2 regions of the Arthrobacter sp. Z1-9 genome follow, and region 1 is predicted to be linked to the other one. Evidence: riboswitches for the same ligand, from Rfam matches in the RefSeq annotation. Region 1 holds a riboswitch; the other holds the start of a gene.
What was found. A riboswitch is a leader RNA that binds a small molecule or an ion and turns the genes downstream of it on or off. The one in region 1 is predicted to bind cyclic di-AMP.
Positions count from the first base shown of each region.

Region 1 (3,303 bases):
GATGCCGACGTGCGCGCCGCCGTTCTGCATGACCAGGTCACCCGGCTGCGGCGTGGAGGTGGGCTTCATTGCAGTCCACGCGTTGACACGGGGGATGCTGATCCCGGCCTGGGCGTAAACCCACTGGGTGAAGCCTGAGCAGTCCCAGCCGTTGGGGGTGGTGCCGCCCCAGACGTACGGGCGGCCGATGCCGGTGTAGGCGAGGCCGGCAATTCCGGAGGTGGAAGCGGAGGCTACTGTCTCTACGGCCTTTTCCGCAACGGACGCGGTGGAGGCAGTGGCAACACCCTCGTCATCGTCTGAGTCCGTCGACTGCGCAACTACCCGCTCAACAACGGGTGCCGGGGTGGTCGTAACCTCGGGGCGCTCGAAGGAAACCGTAGCCGTGGGTGCCGCCGTAACGGCCAGGACGGTCTCTGCGGATCCGGACTCCGTGGAAGCGGAGACACCAGCGGTGGTGTCCGCTGCGGTGGCCGGCAGGCCCATGGTCAGGATGAGTCCCGAGGCAGCTGCGATGACTGCAGCCTGGCGACCTACTGTCCCGGCATTGGCACTAACAGCCTTGGACATGGAGTCCAGGGGGTTGGTGCGAACCGTTTGCGCACGGTGGCGCGCAGAATTATGGCGTGAAGACACGAAGGTAGCCTCTCCCAATGCCTACGAGGTGAGCTGTCGGATTCGGATGGGAGTCACCCGGCCGCGCGGCTTCCTGGGAAGCTTGTGCGACTTAACCCCAAGGCCTTCGAAGAGCTGAAGGCCAAAATTGGTTCCCCCGCCCCTGCCAGACGATGAAATGCGAACGGACCTTGAGCGGTGGCAGAGTTAGGCAATCCGCACAAGAGCGTCAACTTCGGAAAAGTTGACGCGAGTTAGACGGTACAGCAGTTTTGACTGAATGTCACATTCAGGTCACGGGATGTCAACATCATGTGATAGCTCACCGTCATTTGACTAAAGCCAGCCGGTCGGGTCAACAACTTCGCCGTTGACCTGGACCTCGAAGTGGAGGTGGCAGCCCGTGGAAGCTCCTGTGGTCCCGCTGAGGGCCACAACGTCACCGCGGGAGACTGTCTGCCCCTCCTTCACGCTGAAGGACGACAGGTGGTTGTAGGTGGTTTCCAGGCCGTTGCCGTGATCCACTACGACGCGGTTGCCGCCGCCGTACTGGTGCCAGCCGGCGAATGTGACCGTTCCAGTGGCTGCGGCCAGAACAGAGGTGCCGCACTGGGCCACGTAGTCCTGTCCGCGGTGGAAGTCCCCGGAGCCTCCGGTGATCGGACTGACCCGGTAGCCGAACGGGGAAGCAGTGCTCAAAGCAGCGAGCGGGGCGCCAAGACTTCCTGCGGAGGCGGCGGGGGTGATGGCGCCCGCGGACTGGGCGCTGAGCAGCTGCTTCAGCTTGCCGTCCGGGTCCGCCTGCGTGACCACAGCGGAGCGGCTGAAGTCGATTTGGGCCCCGGCTTCCGCGGAAACCTGGGGCTGGGGCACAACAGCGGACGCAGCAACAGGAGTGGATCCGGAGGCATCTGTCGCCATCACGGGGCTGGTGGCCGGTACGGTCACGGTGAGTACCAGTCCGGTCGTGGCCAGGGCGATTCCGGCCTTCTGGCCGATCCCGCTGGCAGCAGCGAATTCTGTGACCTGACGGAAGGGACCCCGACGGCGGCGCGCATCACGGTGCGGATCGCGGGGGCGCTCCGAGGTGATGACTTCGACAACACGCGGTGTCGAAGCAGGGACCGCCGCGCGGCGGCGTCCCCTGGAATTCTGCATGGACAAGAAGGGTTCCTCTCTGGAAAGCCTGCGAAGTTAGCTGTCGGATTCGGGTCAGAGAGTTCAATGACCCGGTCCGCCGTAAGCAAGCTTCGGCACAGAGGTATCCCCGGAGGAATCCTTCACTGGAAGAGGCTTGCTGCTGACGGACTTCACCCCAAGGCAGTCCCCCGCTGCCGCTTGTGGTTCCCCCGCCTCTGCCAGTTACGACTCGTGCTCCTGATCCGCTGGCAGAGCTCGGCTCCAGATCAGGTAACTTTTTATTATCTACGCTTGGTTCAACTATAGATGCTTAAGCCCGAAAGTAACAATTCCGTTATCTTTGCGTAACGCACTTCACACCGGGTATGGCACCAGCTCAATGCCTTCTAGCTGAGCGCCACAAACACGTGTGCGGCAACCTCCGGAGGCAGCTCCAGCGCACCCTCGATCCCCGGAACCCGGACCGAGATATAGTCGCCCACCCGCTCCAGGGACACAGCGGCGCCCGGCCGGATGCCGCCCTCATCAAGCTGGGAGAGCAGCTCGGGTTCCACCTGGATGGGCTCGGCAAGGCGGCTGATGGTCACCACGGAGGCTGGCCCGTAGGACTTCATCGCCTCCAGAAGGCTCATCGCTCCGTCGGCGAAACCCAGGGACGATACCCCGCCCAAGGCAGCAAGGCCCGGAATCGGATTCCCATAAGGAGACTCTGTGGGATGGTTCAGCAACTCATAAATGCGCCGTTCCACCCGCTCGCTCATGACGTGCTCCCAGCGGCAGGCTTCGTCGTGGACATAGGCCCAGTCCAGCCCGATCACATCGGCCAGAAGTCGTTCAGCCAGGCGGTGCTTGCGCATCACTTCCGTGGCACGCTTCCGGCCTGTCTCCGTGAGCTCCAGATGGCGGTCGCCGGAGACAACCACCAGGCCGTCGCGCTCCATACGCCCGATGGTCTGGGAGACGGTGGGACCGGAGTGGCGCAGCCGCTCGGCGATACGCGCACGAAGGGCAACGATGTTCTCTTCCTCGAGCTCCAGAATGGTCCGAAGGTACATCTCCGTAGTATCGATCAGATCCGTCATCCAGCTCAGCTCCTCGAGCACAGTACCTAGCGTTGTCCCACCGTATCGCCTTCACCGCGACGTAGTCCGTGGAAAAGCTTAGCCTATTTTGACTTTGTCCTAATAGTTCACCTGGACGGGAGCGGGGCGTCTCATTGGCTGGACTATGACGCTTCCGGTTCCCGCCGATACAGCGGTTCAGGCAGAATGAGGAAGGCCCCTGGCTGCAGTCGTCGACGGCTGCCGGCCACCAACACCCGTCCGGACCAAAGCCATGTCCACGCCGAAATTGGAGCACCCGTGAGCGAAACCAGCATCACTATTCCCGCCGACCTCCTGCCCCGGGACGGACGGTTCGGCGCCGGGCCTTCCAAGGTCAGGCAGGAGCAGATTGATGCGCTCTCCGCGGCCTCGAAGAACATCCTTGGCACCTCCCACCGGCAGGCCCCGGTCAAAAACCTGGTTGGCTCCGTCCGCGAGGGTCTCA
Region 1 is NZ_CP096456.1:1,048,220-1,051,522, reverse strand. Features, by position in the region: gene M1D93_RS04910 (C40 family peptidase) at 1-570, opposite strand, end outside; cyclic di-AMP (ydaO/yuaA leader) riboswitch at 641-823, opposite strand; gene M1D93_RS04905 (M23 family metallopeptidase) at 952-1,773, opposite strand; cyclic di-AMP (ydaO/yuaA leader) riboswitch at 1,784-1,995, opposite strand; gene M1D93_RS04900 (metal-dependent transcriptional regulator) at 2,142-2,837, opposite strand; gene serC (phosphoserine transaminase) at 3,117-3,303, shown strand, end outside.

Region 2 (3,303 bases), 1.3 Mb from region 1:
CTGGCGGTGGTGGCCACCGGCCGGCCGGTACGCCGCGACACGATGCTTCCCGGGGCAGTGCTGACAAGGGTGGCCAGCAGCCACTTGCGCGTGGGCAGCTTCCAGTACGCAAGGGCCACCGAAAACGTGGACCTCCTGCGCCGGTTGGGGGACCACGCGATCAGCCGCCACTACCCGAATGCCGCCAAGGCAGAGAACCCCTACCTGGCGCTCTTCGAAAAGGTGGTGGCCGCCCAGGCATCGCTGGTGGCCCAGTGGATGCTGGTGGGATTCGTCCACGGCGTGATGAACACGGACAACATGACCATATCCGGGGAAACCATCGACTACGGGCCCTGCGCCTTTATGGACGCCTTTAATCCTGCCGCGGTCTACAGCTCCATCGACGTTGGCGGGCGCTATGCCTACGCCAACCAGCCCGTAATTGCCGAATGGAACCTGGCCCGCCTGGCCGAGGCCATGCTGCCGCTCTTCCACGAGGACCAGGAACAGGCCGTAACCCCTGCCGTGGAGGCACTGGGGAAGTTCCGCCGCCAGTACAGCGACGCCTGGTTCGCCGGGATGAAAACCAAATTGGGTGTAGCGGAGGCACCGGCGGGAAGTGCCGAGGCTGAGGAAGCCTCGGAAGTGGTGGACGGGCTGGTGGCTCTTTTGAAGGACGGACCACTCGACTACACATCGTTCTTCCGGAACCTGGGCCATGCGGCAAGGGGAGATATCCGCCCTGCCCGCGGAATGGTCCTTGACCTGGCTGCCTTTGACGCATGGGCGGAGCGGTGGCGTGCCCTGCAACCCGACGCCGGCATGATGGAACGGGTCAACCCCGCCTACATACCGCGCAACCACCTGGTAGAGGAAGCGCTCGCCGCAGCAACGGAGGGAGACCTTGATCCGTTCACCCGGCTCCTGGAGGTGGTCCGTGCACCCTTCCACGAGCGGCCGGGGCTCGAACGCTACACCGAGGGGGCGCCGGAGGACTTCGGCAGCTACCAGACCTTCTGCGGCACCTGAGCCTCCACGGCACACCTGAGTGCTCCCTGCTGGAAGGACCCGACAAAACAGCCGGACAACACAACAGGGGCGGCAGCCGGGAACAATCCCGTCTGCCGCCCCTGTTCGGGTGGTGTGACTACGCTACGCGAACGAAGGAAGCGCCGCCGAGCCAGCTGATGGAGTGGACTTCGGTCTTGAAACCGTCCACGCCACCGCTGACAACCTGGCCGTTGCCGGCGAAGACGCCGACGTGACCGGCGGTGATCACCAGGTCACCGGGGACGGGGGTGCCCACAGTGGAGCCGTACTGGTAGAACTGGCCGGGGGCGAGGTCGCCGACGCTCTTGCCGACCGAGCGGAGAGCCTTCTCCACCATGGCAGTGCAGTCCTGCTGGACGCCGAGCTGGCCGTAAGCGGCAGCCAGGATGGCTGCGCCGGTGCCGGTGCCCGGGGCGGCCGGTGCGGGTGCCGGTGCCGGAGCGGGTGCCGGAGCAGGCGCAACGGAGGCGTAGGACAGGTTCATTCCGGTGTTAGCCGGGGCAGCAACGGGAGCAGCCGGAGCAGGAGCAGCGGCCGGAGCGGCGGCAACGAAGCCGGCGCCGGGGATCTGGATCTGGTCACCGGGGAAGATGATCGTGCTGATTGACAGCCCGTTGGCGGACAGAACGTCATTCAGGGCTACACCGTTGGCGGCCGAGATGGCGCCCAGGGTATCGCCGGAGACGACCGTGTGCACGTTGGCTGCAGCCGCCGCGGGGGCAGCCACTGCAGCAGCCGGTGCTGCATAAGCCTGGGTGTTGGTGGTCTCAGTGGTGTCCGGACCGGTGACGCCTGCGTGGGCCGGCGCTCCCACACCGAATGCAATGCCTGAAGCTGCGGCTACGGCGAGCGCCGGGCGGCCAAGCGACTTGGCTGAGACAGCCAGGCCCTGGAGCGCAATGGAGCCGGCCGGAGTCGCGCGGTGACGGGGGGTGGTGGAATTTTTTGACACGGTTGATCGCCTCTCCCATGCCTGCGGGGTGAGCTGTCGGGTTCGGGTTGGAGATACCCGGCCGGGAGCAACTCCGTAAAGTACGAAGGTGCTATCGACTTAACCCCAAGGCCTCGTATGAGGCCGCGGAAACTTGGTTCCCCCGTCCCTGCCAGCTGGAAAGCGATTGAATCCCGGTTCAGTGGCAGGGCTCGGCATACTGACGGGAATGTCCCGTCTGAGAGGGACACCTGAAGACCATAACCGGTTTCCTGCTGCATTGTCACATTTGGGTAACATACGAGGCGGTTCTATCGCATTTGGCCATCGAATAGATTTCGCTGCCATACTGGCCTGACGAGACGAAACAGGCGCGCCGCTGCCGCAGGCGGTGTTCTTGGTCACAAAGTAATAAAGGGCGTTGAAAAGTGCCCGCGGGACCTTGCCCGGAGGGGCGGCGCGGAGGAGGATGTTCCGCACCGGCGAGGAGGCACAGTGACCCAGCTTGGCAAGTACGAGAAATACCTGATCGAGGAATTTTTTGATGACTACCGTGCCGGCGCGCTGAGCCAGCGGACCTTCACCCGCAGGGTTGCCTTCATCACCGGCAGTATGGCGGCGGCCGCGGCGGCAATGCTGCTGGTGGGCTGTACTCCCGGTGAGGTACCGCGGAGCACCGACCCCATGCCTACGCCGGAGCCTTCAACATCCTCAGCCGCCGGGACTGCCGGTTCCGGTGCCGTGCCCGGGGCGAAGAGCCCGCTTTCCGTACCGGAGGGTGCACCGGGGATGGCGACGGCGACCGTACAGTTTCCGTCCGGTGGAACCTCAGTCAGCGCGTACCAGGCCAGGCCGGAGCGGGGGGAGCGCAGCCCCGCAGTGCTGATCTGCCATGAGAACCGCGGATTGACACCCCACATCGAAGATGTTGCCCGTCGCTTCGCGAAAGCCGGATACGTGGCTCTCGCACTGGATCTGCTCAGCCGTGAGGGCGGGACTGCGAACATGGACCGCGACGCTGTTCCCGGTGCCCTTACCCAGGCGGGTGCCCAGCGCCACGTTGCCGACTTTGCCGCGGCACTGGAGTACCTCCGAGGGCAGGACTTCGTGGACGGCGGCCGAATCGCCATGACCGGTTACTGCTTCGGCGGCGGAATCACCTGGCAGGCGGCCACCGACCTGGACGGGTTGAAGGCCACGGCTGCGTTCTACGGCCCCGCCCCCGACCTGGCCAAAGTGCCGGATATCAAGGCCGCAGTCTTCGGCGTTTATGCCGAACGTGACCAGCGCATCACGGGCGCGATGCCTGCGCTTCAGGATGCGCTGGCAGCAACAGACGT
Region 2 is NZ_CP096456.1:2,325,002-2,328,304, reverse strand. Features, by position in the region: gene M1D93_RS10735 (protein adenylyltransferase SelO) at 1-1,011, shown strand, start outside; gene M1D93_RS10730 (LysM peptidoglycan-binding domain-containing protein) at 1,130-1,984, opposite strand; cyclic di-AMP (ydaO/yuaA leader) riboswitch at 1,988-2,159, opposite strand; gene M1D93_RS10725 (dienelactone hydrolase family protein) at 2,459-3,303, shown strand, end outside.
Region 2: it holds a riboswitch for cyclic di-AMP, as region 1 does, so the genes downstream of both, M1D93_RS10730 (LysM peptidoglycan-binding domain-containing protein) here and M1D93_RS04905 (M23 family metallopeptidase) in region 1, are expected to answer to the same signal.